Sphaerotilus microaerophilus: one gene and its partner. Each later gene encodes a partner of the first gene's protein in a complex. Links are inferred from orthologs where the notes say so. Each region holds a gene or a part of one and is shown on either strand. Other genes may lie near its edges.

What was found.
Region 2: scpB (region 1) and NGK70_RS19150 share a complex: the UniProt entries of both Bacillus subtilis proteins name them as parts of the cohesin-like complex. The link is inferred for Sphaerotilus microaerophilus from one-to-one orthologs.

The regions. Positions count from the first base shown.
Region 1 is NZ_AP025730.1:4,361,138-4,367,492, forward strand. The notes cover bases 2,154-4,890. They hold scpB (SMC-Scp complex subunit ScpB), read right to left. Parts: upstream 4,029-4,890; coding sequence 3,279-4,028; downstream 2,154-3,278. Other genes in these bases: NGK70_RS18610 (pseudouridine synthase), read right to left, coding at 2,154-3,268; NGK70_RS18620 (RluA family pseudouridine synthase), read right to left, coding at 4,367-4,890. Also shown: dual-specificity RNA methyltransferase RlmN, read right to left, coding at 1-434; ndk (nucleoside-diphosphate kinase), read right to left, coding at 522-947; more of NGK70_RS18610, read right to left, coding at 1,091-2,153; more of NGK70_RS18620, read right to left, coding at 4,891-5,581; NGK70_RS18625 (outer membrane protein assembly factor BamD), read left to right, coding at 5,642-6,355. UniProt on the Bacillus subtilis protein: Participates in chromosomal partition during cell division. May act via the formation of a condensin-like complex containing Smc and ScpA that pull DNA away from mid-cell into both cell halves.
Region 2 is NZ_AP025730.1:4,483,798-4,490,199, forward strand. What follows is about bases 1-2,784. They hold NGK70_RS19150 (segregation and condensation protein A), read left to right. Parts: upstream 1-860; coding sequence 861-1,709; downstream 1,710-2,784. Other genes in these bases: NGK70_RS19140 (CYTH domain-containing protein), read right to left, coding at 1-534; NGK70_RS19145 (DUF3460 family protein), read left to right, coding at 643-843; NGK70_RS19155 (Dyp-type peroxidase), read left to right, coding at 1,799-2,701. Also shown: NGK70_RS19160 (FecR domain-containing protein), read left to right, coding at 3,050-4,834; NGK70_RS19165 (EAL domain-containing protein), read left to right, coding at 4,831-6,402. UniProt on the Bacillus subtilis protein: Participates in chromosomal partition during cell division. May act via the formation of a condensin-like complex containing Smc and ScpB that pull DNA away from mid-cell into both cell halves.

The DNA of each region.
Region 1 (6,355 bases):
CTGCGCTCGGCATGCCAGAGCTGGGCCAGGATTTCGCCTGTCGTCAGGTTGCGGGAGAAGCCCTGGTGCCCGGTGGAGCAGAAACGGCAGCCGACTGCACAGCCGGCCTGGGAGGAGACGCACAGCGTGCCGCGGTCGTCCTCGGGAATGAACACCGCCTCGACGGCGTTGCCCGCCCCCACGTCGAACAGCCACTTGACGGTGCCGTCGGCCGAGCGGTGCTCGGAAATCACGGGCAGCGGGCGGACCTCGGCCACGCCGGCCAGCTTGGCGCGCAGCGATTTGGCGAGGTCGCTCATGCGGTCGAAATCCGCCTCGCCACGCTGGTGGACCCAGCGCATCAGCTGGACGGCGCGGAAACGCTTCTCGCCGAGCGAGTCGCAGTAGGCGGCGAGGCCGTCGAGATCGAAATCGAGGAGGTTGACCGCGGTCATGGGCAGGGATGCAGGTAGGAGCGCACTGTAACGACTTGCGCGCCCCGACCGCGCCGCTGGATCAGCGGCCCGCAGGGGCCAGGGGATTCAGCGGCTGTAGACGTTCATGCCGGGGAAGAAGAACGCCACTTCGACGGCAGCGGTTTCAGCCGCGTCGGAGCCGTGCACGGCGTTGGCGTCGATCGAGTCGGCAAAGTCGGCGCGGATGGTGCCCTTGTCGGCCTTCTTCGGGTCGGTGGCGCCCATCAGCTCACGGTTCTTCAGGATGGCGTTTTCGCCTTCCAGCACCTGGATCATCACCGGGCCGGAGATCATGAAGTTCACCAGGTCGTTGAAGAACGGGCGGGCCTTGTGCACGGCGTAGAACTGCTCGGCGTCGGCACGCGACAGCTGCACCAGCTTGGCGGCAGCGATCTTCAGGCCGGCGCCTTCAAAGCGGGCGTAGATCTGGCCGATGACGTTCTTGGCGACGGCGTCGGGCTTGATGATGGACAGGGTGCGTTCGATGGCCATGGAGAGCTCCTGAAAAAATGAAGCAAGGCGGCACCTGCCGCCTTGCAAGGCAAAGCCGTTGATTTTAGCCCGCGGCGCCGGTCAGTCCGGTGACGCTGGAGCGCCGCCACGCGCTGATGCGGTGAGCCTGGGCCCCGGACCGATCAGCGCCGACGGCCGCCGCCGCGGTTCTTGCCCTGGCCACCACCGGGACGGCCGAAGTAGGCATCGGCCCCGATGTAACCCACCGAGGTCTGCATCGGGTCGGGCTGCTTGGGCTCGCCCTTGCGGCGCGGCTCCGGGCCGGACCGGGTGTCCTGGTCGGACGGGCGGCCAAAGCCTGACACGATGCGCTTGGAGCCGGTGGCAAAGCGCCGGTCAAAGGTCTGCTCCAGCGGGTTGGGGATGCGCAGCGGGATGTCGTCGTCGTAGTCATCGCCGCGGGTCTCGCGCTGGTCACGCGGCTCGCGGGTTTGCTCGCGCGGATCGCGTGTCTGATCGCGCTCGAACTGGCCCGGCTGACCGCCATTACCGCCGCCGAACTTGCCCTGGCCCTGGCCCTTGCCGCGCTGCTTGCCCGGCCCTTGCTGGCCCTGACCCTGGCCACGGCCGCCCTGCCCGCCCTGGCCACCACCACCCTGCTGGCCCTGCTGCGCCCCCTTGGGCCCGCCGCCACCATGCTGGGCACCGCGCCCGCGGCCCTTGTCGGAGCGCTCGCCACGCTCCGGCCGCTCGCCGCGCCCGCCCGGCTCTCCACGCGCGCCCTGCTCGCCACGCGGCCCCTGGTCGTTGCCGGCCAGGCGGCGGATCTGGCGCACGTCCTCGTCATCGAGCTCGACCCAGACGCCGCGCTTGAGCCCGCGCGGCAGCACCACGGTGCCATAGCGGATGCGGATCAGCCGGCTCACCGCCATGCCCACGCTTTCGAAGAGCTTGCGCACCTCGCGGTTGCGGCCCTCGGTGATGACGACGCGGTACCAGTGGTTGGCCCCTTCGCCGCCACCATCCTCGATGGACTTGAAGGCAGCGGCCTGACCTTCGATCTCGACCCCGGTGAGCAGCTTGTCGCGCGCCACCTCGTCGAGCATGCCAAGCACACGCACGGCGTACTCGCGCTCCACGCCGAAGCGCGGGTGCATCAGCTGGTTGGCCAGGTCACCCGAGTTGGTGAACAGCAGCAGGCCCTCGGTGTTGATGTCCAGCCGGCCCACCGACAGCCACTTGCCGTTGGGCAGGCGCGGCAGATGGCGGAACACCGTCGGGCGGCCCTCCGGATCGTGGTGGGTGACCACCTCGCCCACCGGCTTGTGGTACGCCACGATGCGCGCCGGCGGCGGCGCGATGCGCACCTTGATCGGCTTGCCGGCCAGCTTGATCTGGTCACCGCGGGCGATGCGCATGCCCACGTGGGCCACCTCGCCATTGACCGTCACCTGGCCCTGCTCGATGAGCTGCTCCATGTCGCGGCGCGACCCGATGCCCGCCTGCGCCAGCACCTTGTGCAGCTTGGGCGCCTCGGGCTCGGGGCGCAGCACGCGCTTGCCCGGATCCTCGTCGGGCGCAGCCTCGCCTTCACTGTCGTAGTTGCCGGTGACAACGTCGCTGAAACGGGCCTGCGCGTCCACACGCGGCAGCGCCGGCTCGGCGGACGCGCCCTCCTCGGGGGCATCACCGAGCGTGAAGATCGCCGGCGCGGCCTCTTCGGCAGCAACGCCTTCACCGGCGGCACGCTCGCCGCCCTCGCCGCGGCGCCCACGGCGGCGGCCCCGCTCGCGGCGACGCTCGCCCTGGGCCTCACCCTGGTCGTCGCCCTGGCCTTCGGCCCGTGCACCGGCCTCTGCCACCGGGGCCGCTTCGGCAGCCACGGCCGGAACCTCCTGCGCGGCGACCGGCGCCGGCTCGGCTGCCACGACCTCCGTCACCACCGCATCGGTCGACACCTCCGCGGCGACCACCTTCTTGCGGCTGCGCGGCGCGCGCTTGGCGGGCGCGGCCGGCTCCACATCGGCCGGCGGCACGGCCGCCTCAACCGAGGCCGCGATCGGGGCCGCGATCGGGGCCTCCACAGGAGCCACCACGACCTCGGCCGCCGTCGGGGCGGCCGCCGTCTTGCGGGCCCGGCGCGGCTTGACCGGCGCCTCGGGGGCCACTTCGGGCACCGCCACGGGCTGCGGTTCGGCAGCGGCCACGGCGACCGGCTCGGCGGCCACCTCGGTGGTCGCTTCGGAGGTCGGTTCAACCTTGCGGGTCGTGCGGCGGCGCTTGGGCGCGGGCGCGGCTGCAGGAGCCTCGGCACCGGCCTGCGGATGCGGGTCTTGGGATTCGGAAGTCATGTCGTTCATGCGTGCAGCCTCAGGCTACGGAGCCCCCAGCCGCGGCATCGGGCCGCTCCTGGATGGCGGGAAGGGGAGCGTCGATGGCAGAACCATCGGCGGGGGCATCACCTGCCTCATCGGCCGGTGATGCGGAAGAAGAGCGATCCGGCGCTTCGAGCACGTCGGCAGCCGGGAGCGCCACCTCGTCCAGCAGCGAGGCCTGCTGCGGCAGGCGCTGGGCCAAGTTGGCGAGCGCCGACATGGGCGCCACGCCCGGTGCAGCCGCCATTTCGGGCAGCTGGTCCAGCGACTTCAGCCCGAGGTCGTCCAGGAACTGCCGTGTCGTGGCGTACAGCGCCGGGCGGCCCGGGGCCTCGCGGTAGCCGATCACGTCGATCCAGCCGCGGTCCTCCAACTGCTTGACGATCTGGGTGCTCACCGTCACGCCACGGATCTCCTCGATGTCGCCGCGCGTGACCGGTTGGCGATAGGCAATGATGGCCAGTGTCTCCAGCACCGCCCGCGAGTAACGCGGCGGTTTCTCGGGGTGCAGCCGGTCCAGGAAGAGGCGCATCTCGGGCCGGCTCTGGAAGCGCCAGCCTGAGGCAATATTGACCAGCTCGACGCCGCGGCCTGACCAGTCACGCACCAACTCGTCGAGCAGCATGCGCAGGGTATCCGCACCCAGCGCGCCATCGAACAGCGCCCGCATCTCGCGCAGCGGCAAGGGCTGCTGCGCGCAGATGAGCGCGGTCTCCAGGACGCGCTTCGCATCCCTCGTGTCCATCCGTTCGTCAGTCTGATGAGCCCGTCTTGCCGACAGGCGGTAATCAGGGCACAAGTCCCTGTGGTTCGATCACCCTACCGGACTCGACCCTCTCGCCACGCGGAGGTCTGAGCCGGCTCATTGCTTCGGCGGGCCATGGCAGGCTCACCGGCATCGACACCTGCCACCCGGCGCCATCCGCCTCGGGTCGGCCAGGGGCCGTCGTTTCTTGGTTCCAGCGTGCTGGGATCTGCACTCCCGCCCTGCGTGCCCGTCGGTCGGGCCGTGTGTACCAGGAGCGGTTGCGCCTCGGTGTCTTCAAATGCCCGCCCAGATCGGCTTGACCGGCGCAGACATCCTCATGCGTCACGTTTTTCCAGCATTGTAGCGGCAGCGCGCAGTACCGCCGGGCCTAGCTGCTGCCAGGCCGTCGCCAGATCGGGGGGCAGTGCGGCGGAAAAGACACGCCAGCCGCCCAGCACCGGGTGCTCGAAGGACAGTCGCGCCGCGTGCAGGGCCTGCCGCGCCAGGCCCAGCTGGGGCCGCCCACCGTAGAGCGCATCGGCCACCAGCGGGTGGCCGATGGCCGCCAGGTGCACGCGGATCTGGTGCGTGCGCCCGGTGTGCAGGCGGCAGCACCAGGCGCTGACCCAGGCGCCGGCCGATGCGCCACCACCGCCGGTGGCCAACGAACCGGCAGGCAACTCGACGCTGGCCAGGCAGTGCGCGTCGGTGCGCGCCGGCTTGCCGGCCGGGTGCACCGCCATGCGCACACGCGACACCGGGTCGCGCCCCACCGGCCGGTCGATCACCTCCAGGCCGCTGGCATGGCGCCCATGCGCCAGCGCCAGGTACTCGCGCCGCACCTCGTGCGCCGCGATCGCGCGCACCAGCGCGGTCTGTGCCACCAGCGTCTTGGCCACCACCATCAGGCCGGAGGTGTCCTTGTCCAGCCGGTGCACGATGCCCGCGCGCGGCAGCAGCGCCGCGCCAGCGTGGTGGGCCAGCAGCCCGTTGAGCAGCGTGCCGGACCAGTGGCCCGCCGCCGGGTGCACGACGAGCCCGGCCGGCTTGTCGACCACCAGCAGGTGTTCGTCCTCGAACACGATGGACAGCGGCAGCGGCTCGGCCTGGAAGGCCGTACTCTGCGCGGTGGGCCGCAGCAGCACCTCGATCACCTGCCCGACCGACACCTTGCGAGACGGCTTGGTCTGCACCAGGCCGTCGCAGCGCACCAGGCCATCGGCAATCAGTTGCTGCAGGTGGCTGCGCGAGAACTCCGGCGCCAGCGCCACCAGCCAGCCGTCCAGCCGCTGGCCGTGCTCGGTCACCTCGACGCGGGCCTGGCGTTGCTCCCCACCGTGCGCCGCCTCGCCATCGGCCGCCCCGGGCAGGCCGGCATCACCGCCCGCGGGGGAGTCCTCTCCGCCATCCTCATCCCCGCCCTCGTCAAGGGCCACACCCTCATCCAGCCCGTCCACCTCGTCGGCGACGGCGGCACGCGCCTGCCCGGGTGCGCGATCACCCGCCCCGCTCCCGGGAAGCCCTGCCCCGGCGCGCGCACTGCGCTTCATATAATCCTTCACTCGATGGGTCACAGGCGCAGCCAACCAAGGCTGCGACACAGGAAACACATGTTCAAGCTCAGTGCGGGCCTGCCCGCCCGGACCGCCGCGTGGGTGATGGCGGCGCTGCTGGCGACGCTGCTCGGCGCTTGCGCAACCGACCCCAAGAAGGGCGACGATGCCAAGGCCGTCGCCAAATTGTACGAAGAGGCCCGCGAGGAGGCCGCCGCCGGCGCCTACGACGCCGCCATCAAGCTCTATGAGCGCCTCGAAGGTCAGGCCGCTGGCACGCTGCTGGCCCAGCAGGCCCAGCTGGAGCAGGCCTACCTGCTCTACAAGCAGCAGGAGAAGGCGCGCGCGCTGTCGGTGGTCGAGCGCTTCCTCAGGCTGCACCCCACCAGCCCGGCGGCCGACTACGCGCTGTACCTGCAGGGGCTGATCAACTTCAACGACGACCTGGGCCTGTTCGGCAACCTGATCAAGCAGGACCTGTCCGAGCGCGACCAGCAGGCCTCGCGCGACGCCTACTCGGCCTTCAAGCAGCTGGTCGAGCGCTTTCCGGAGTCGAAGTACGCGCCCGACGCCGTGCTGCGCATGAAGTACATCATCGCCACGCTGGCCGGCTACGAGGTGCACGTGGCGCGCTACTACTACGAGCGCGGCGCCTACGTGGCCGCCGCCAACCGCGCCCAGCAGGCCCTGCAGGACTACCGCGGCGTGCCCGCGGCCGAGGAGGCGCTGTACCTGATGGTGGCCAGCTACGAGAAACTCGGCCTGCCGCAG
Region 2 (6,402 bases), 120 kb from region 1 along the record:
GAAGGCCAGCAGCGCCGCCGGCGTGCCACTCAGCAGCTCGAACTCCAGTTCGGCGATCGGCAGCTCGCGCCCATCGGCCCGGATGACGCCCCGGTCCAGCGCCACCTCGATCTCGGCGCCATCGTGGCGCACGGTCCAGACCAGGCGCTCGAAGTCCGTCTCGTACTGCAGCTGCAGCGCCTCGACACCGCAGCCCGCCGCCGCCAGCAGCGCGGTCAGCGCCTGCCCGGCCGGGCTGTCGGCATGGCGGGCCAGGTCGAGGGCGGGCGCCTGCGCACCGCCCGGGTCCGCCACGGTGGCGTTGTGCTCCAGGCGCTGCATCACGCCATCGCCGCGGCCCTTGAGCGTCTGCACCCACTGCCCGCCCTCGCGGCGCAGCCGCAGCGCAAAGCCGGCGCGGCCGAGCAGGCGATCCGGGTGGTCGAAGTAGCGCGCCCGCATCGCCACGCAGCCAGCGCCCCGTGCCTGCAGCCAGTGCGCCAACGCGGGCAGCGCCGCCGGCGCCACCTGGAACTTGAGTTCGATCTCGTGCATGGCGGCGATTGTGCCGGCCCCGCACACGCCCTGCGCCACCGTAAAATGGCGAGCTGTCCTGCGCCGCGCAGGCCCCGAATCCTCCCGCAACCCGTTCAGGCCCGCACCATGCCGCTCTTCTGGAAGCCCTACCTATCCGAGACCACGCAGTTCATCGAGGAGCTCAAGCGCAAGGACCCGACGCTGGAGGCCCGCCAGCGCGAAGGCCGTGCCCTGCTGTGGGACCGTGAGCAGGACCGCAGCGCCCAGGCCGACTACGACGAGGCGGTCGTCGCCCAGCAGCCCTACGTCTACCAGACCAAGGCCTGACCCCCTGATCTGCCCGGATGGCGGCTGCCCCCGACAGCCCGCCGGCGGTGCCGGTGGCGCCCGATGGCCTGCCCGAGGTGGTTGACCACGTCGCGGTGGCGCGCCTGTACGGCGAGCCGCTGTTCGCGCTGCCCACCGACCTGTACATCCCGCCCGATGCGCTGGAAGTCTTCCTGGAGGCCTTCCAGGGGCCGCTGGACCTGCTGCTCTACCTGATCCGCAAGCAGAACTTCAACATCCTCGACATCCCGATGGCGGATGTCACCCGGCAGTACCTCGACTACGTCGAGCAGATCCGGCGCAGCAACCTCGAACTCGCTGCCGAGTACCTGCTGATGGCGGCGATGCTCATCGAGATCAAGTCGCGCATGCTGCTGCCCGCGCGCAAGAGCGACGAGGGTCGGGAGGCCGAGGACCCGCGTGCCGAGCTGGTGCGCCGGCTGCTGGAGTACGAACGCATCAAGCTGGCCGCCGCGCAGCTCGACGCGCTGCCCGTACTGGGGCGCGACTTCCTGCGCGTGCAGGTGACGATGGAGCAGGCGCTGGAGCCGCGCTTCCCGGACGTCCACCTGGCCGATCTGCAGGAGGCCTGGGCCGAGGTGCTCAAGCGCGCCAGGCTGACCCAGCACCACCGCATCTCGCGCGAGCAGCTCTCCGTGCGCGAGCACATGAGCATCCTGCTGCGCACGCTGCACGGCCGGCGCTTCGTGGAGTTCCAGGAGCTGTTCGAGCCCGAGCGCGGCGCCCAGGTGTTGGTGGTCACTTTCATCGCCATGCTTGAACTCGCTCGCGAGCGCCTGCTGGAGATCACCCAGGCCGAGGCCTTCGCGCCGATCTACGTGCGCCTGGCGTACCAGCCCGCTTGATCCAACCGCCCTCGCCGACCACCGGAGCCTGTCCACCCGAGCCCGCCCGGCTCCGTACACTCGCCGCCATTCCCCCTGTGGAGCCCCGCATGAGCCAGAGCACGAGCCTGCACCAGGCCGGCATCCTCGACCCGGTCCCCGCGCACGCGCGCTACCTCAGCTTCGAGCTTCACCCCGGCGTGGACCCGCGCGCCGCGCTCACGCAGTTGGCCGGCCAGGCCGACGGGCGCGACACCGTCGTCGGCCTGGGTGCCGGCCTGATCGCAACGCTGGGTGCGGCGGTTCCGGGCCTGCGCCCCTTCACCGCGCCGGCCGGCGCCCGCGTCGAGCTGCCCGCCAGCCCGGCGGCGCTGTGGCTCTGGCTGCGCGGCGGCGAGCCCGGTGAGCTGCTGCTGCGCGGGCGCGCCTGGCAGGCCCGGCTGGCAATGGCCTTCGAGCCCCGACACGAGCTGGCTGCCTTCTGCCACCAGGGCGGACGCGACCTCACCGGCTACGAGGACGGCACCGAAAACCCGAGCGGCGACGCCGCACCCGCCACCGCCTTCGTGCAGGGCGCGGGGCCGGGGCTGGACGGCGCCAGCTTCGTGGCCGTGCAGCAATGGCTGCACTCGATGGCGCGCTTCGACGCGATGTCCGCCGCCGAGCAGGACCACGCCATCGGCCGGCGTCGCAGCGACAACGAGGAGCTCGACGACGTCCCGCCCAGCGCCCACGTGCAGCGCACCGCCCAGGAGAGCTTCGACCCCGAGGCCTTCGTGCTGCGCCGCTCGATGCCCTGGGCCGAGGGCGCCGCCTGCGGCCTGCTCTTCGCCGCCTTTGCCGCCCGGCTGGATGCCTTCGAGGCCCAGCTCGCGCGCATGGCCGGTGCCGAGGACGGCATCGTCGACGCCCTGTTCCAGTTCACCCGGCCCGTCGGCGGCGCCACCTTCTGGTGCCCACCCATGCGCCCCGAAGGGGGCCTGGACCTGCGCGCCGTCAGGCTCACCGCCTGACCCTGCGCGCCGCAGAGCGTCGCCTGCGCGCGACAGTGCCGCCACCCCTGGCGCACCGCGGCACGGCCCCTCGCGAGCCAGGACCACCCCTTGACGCGCCCGGGGTGACGGGAAGTTGCAATTTATCGTTTCAGGACATGCCTCCATGCACGGTGGGCAGGGGGCCGCGCGGCTATCCTCGCTCGGTTTGCCGCTGACCCACCCCGCTGCCCCTGCTGCCAACGGATGGCGCGCGGTCCTGAATGGGGCCTGCGATGCGGCGTGAAGTCAAAGAGCCCCACGGGGGCACGGGCGTGTGCGGGCACGTCCGGCGATCGCCATCACCTGCTACTGGCAGAGAAGACAAACATGACCGTTGTGACTCGACTCGGCGCTTCCTGCCGGTCCACCGGTGCCGGCCGACCGATGGCGGTGCCTGGCCTGGGTGGCCGGCCGTTGCCGGCCTGGTTGCTCCTGATGGTGATGCACCTCACCGCGGGCGCGACGGCCCAGGCGGCCGACGACTACCTGTACACCGTCCAGACGGGCGACAACCCCTGGAACCTGTCCGAGCGCTTCCTGCTGGACATGAGCTACTGGCCGCGCCTGGTGGCGCACAACCACATCGCCGACGACCGGCGCCTGCCGCCGGGCAGCACGCTGCGCATCCCGCGCCCCTGGCTGCGGCTGAGCAGCAGCACGGTGCAGATCAGCGCGCTGACCGGCGAGGTGCAGGTGGACCTGGGCCAGGGCCTGGGCTGGCAGGCGGCCACCGCCGGTACCCGGCTGAGCGCCGGGGCCCGGCTGAAAACAGAGGCCCAGGCCAGCGCGGCACTGCAGCTGTCCGACGGCTCGCAGGTGCTGGTGCGCAGTGACACCGAGTTGCGCCTGGCCCAGGCCGGCACGGTGGGCAACGGCGCGCTGATGCTGCGCATCGAACTGCAACGCGGCCGGCTGGAGAACGCCGTGCATCCCCTGCGCGCCAAAGGCGGGCGCTTCGAGATCCAGACCCCATCGGCCATCACGGCCGTGCGCGGCACCGACTTCCGCATCTCCGCCGACGCCCACAGCACCCGCAGCGAGGTGCTCGATGGCGCCGTCGAGCTGGGCAACCCGCGCGGCAAGGTCCGGCTGGAGCGCGCCACCGGGTCGATGGCCACGGTCCAGGCGCCCCCGCTGCGGCCCCGCCCCCTGCTGGGTGCCCCCCGCCTTGGCGGGATCCCCACGCGCTGGGAACAGGCCGCGGCAACGCTCAACTGGCCCGCACTGCCCGGAGCGCAGGCCTACCGCGTACAACTCGCGACACTGGATGGCGAGGGCCGCGAGGACGGCACCACGCTGGCCGACCGCGTCAGCACCACGCCCAGCCAGGCACTGCCGCCCCTGCGTGACGGGCGCTACCGGCTGCGCGTGCGCGCCATCGACGCCCAGGGCCTGGAAGGCCTGCAGGCCGACACCACCCTGCTGCTCGACACCCAGCCCGCCCCCCCCGAGCCCCAGGCACCGCGCAGCCTGGCGCCGGTCACGCGCCAGTCCGGCACGCTGCGCTGGCGCCCGGCCGCAGGGGCCGTCGAGGCCGGCGCCGCGCCTGCTCCGATGCAGTACCGCGTGCAGATCGCCGGTCCGGCGGGCTTTGCCGCTCCGCTGGCCGACCTGACGGCCGCCGGCCTGGCCTGCGCCCTGCCCGACCTGATGCCCGGGCGCTACCAGTGGCGCATCGCCAGCCTCGCCGGTGACGACCAAGGCCCCTGGAGCGCCGTGCAGCCGCTGGAACTGGCCGCGGGCGCGCCCGACCTGGTGGGCATCGACATCGACCGCCAGCTCCGGCTGCACTGGCGCAGCGAGGAGCGCGCCCCGGTGCGCCTGCAGGTGGCGCGCGACGCCGCCTTCACCCAGCTGCTGCTGGACGAGCCCCGGCATGGCCAGACGGCCGCCCTCCCGCTCCCCGCCGCCGGCACCTACCACCTGCGCGTGGGCTCCTGGCCAGTGGCGGGCCGACCAGTGGCCTGGGGCCCGGCCCACCACGTCGAGGTGGGCCGCTGGCGCCTGGGCGACCGCATCGAGGACCTGACCGTCCGCACCGACCTGAACAGCCTGCCGCCCACCGGGGCCGGCCCGGCGCCGGCCTGCGCCCGCTTCGCGCCGCCGCGATGAAGTGGATTCAGCGCCTGGGCCTGTGGAGCGTGCGCCACCCCTGGTGGGTGGCCGTCGCCTCGATCGCCCTGCTGCTGGGCCCGGCAAGCCCGCTGCTCGAGCGGCTGGACCGCCTCGCCTGGGACCTGACGGCACGTGCCACCCAGGGCGTGCGCGACCGCAGCGTGGTGGCCGACGAACAGCTCATCGTCACCATCGACGAAGCCAGCCTGCAGGCCCTCGGCCGCTGGCCCTGGCCCCGCGCACTGCATGCCGAGCTGATCGACCGCCTCGCCGCCAGCGGCGCGCGGGCGATCGGCTATGACATCCTGTTCAGCGATGCCGGTGCGCTCGCCGATGACCGGCGCCTGGCCGAGGCGATCCGCCACAGCGGCCGGGTCGTGCTGCCGGTGGCTCCCTTCGAGCCGCTGGCCGGCCGCGGCCTGCGTGCCGGGTTGCCCCTGCCCGAGCTGCAGGCCGGTGCCGGCGGGCTCGGCCACGTCGACACGGAGATCGATGGCGACGGCCTGGTGCGCCGCCTGCACCTGCAGGCCGGCCTGGGCGAGCGCTGCTGGGAAACCTTCGCCCTGGCCGTGTGGCGCGTCGCCGACCCCGGCGCGGCCGGCCAGGTCCACGGCCCGGATCCGCTGACCCGCCCGAACACCCTCACCAGCCCCTGCACCCGGTCCGGCGGCAACCCCACCGCCTGGAGCCGGCACCAGGAACGCCTGCAGCCGCTGCACCAGGTCGAGGTGCCGCGGCTGTCGGCGCTGCAGCTGCTGCGCGACCCCCTGGCCGCCACGGCGGTGTCCGGCCGCATCATCTGGGTGGGCGTCACCGCACACGGGCTGGACCAGCCGGTGACCAGCCCCGCCGCGGCCCCCGGCACCGCCTGGAGCGGCGTGCAGTGGCAGGCCCAGCTGCTGCACGCGCTGCAGCACCGCCAGCTGATCGTGCCGGCGGACGAGTCCGTCGTGGCAGCGGCCAACCTGCTGCCGATGCTGCTGCTGGCCCTGCTGCTGCAGTGGCGCCGCAGCCACCTGCGCGGGCGGCGCCTGCTGCTGGCCCTGCCCCTGCCCTGGCTGGGCAGCGCCGCGCTGCTGGTGGGCACCCAGGTGTGGCTGCCCGCCATGGCGCTGACGGCCGGGCTGGTGATCGCCTTCACGCTCACGCGGGCCGCCGAGCTGCAGGGCGCGCGCGACGACCTCGCCCACGCCCAGGGCCAGGCCGACGCAACGCTGCGCGCCATCACCGACAGCGTGCTGTCGATCGACGCCCAGCTGCGCGTGCGCTACCTCAACCCCAGCGCGGAACGGCTGGTGGGCGACACCCTGGCGAGGGTGCAGGGACTGCACGTCAGCACCCTGCTGCACCTGACCCCGCGCGACGCACAGGTGCTCGAAGCCGCGCTGGGCGCCTGCCTGGAGGACCGCGAGGTCGTGCAGCTGCAGCAGCCGCTGCGCCTGGACACCCCGCCGCAGCCCCGCCTCGTGCGCCTGATTGCCAGCCCGGTGCGCCCGGCCCACCTCGGCAGCCGCGGCCGCGAGCGTGGCAAGGAACGCGGCCGCGATCCCGCGCGCAGCGCCAAG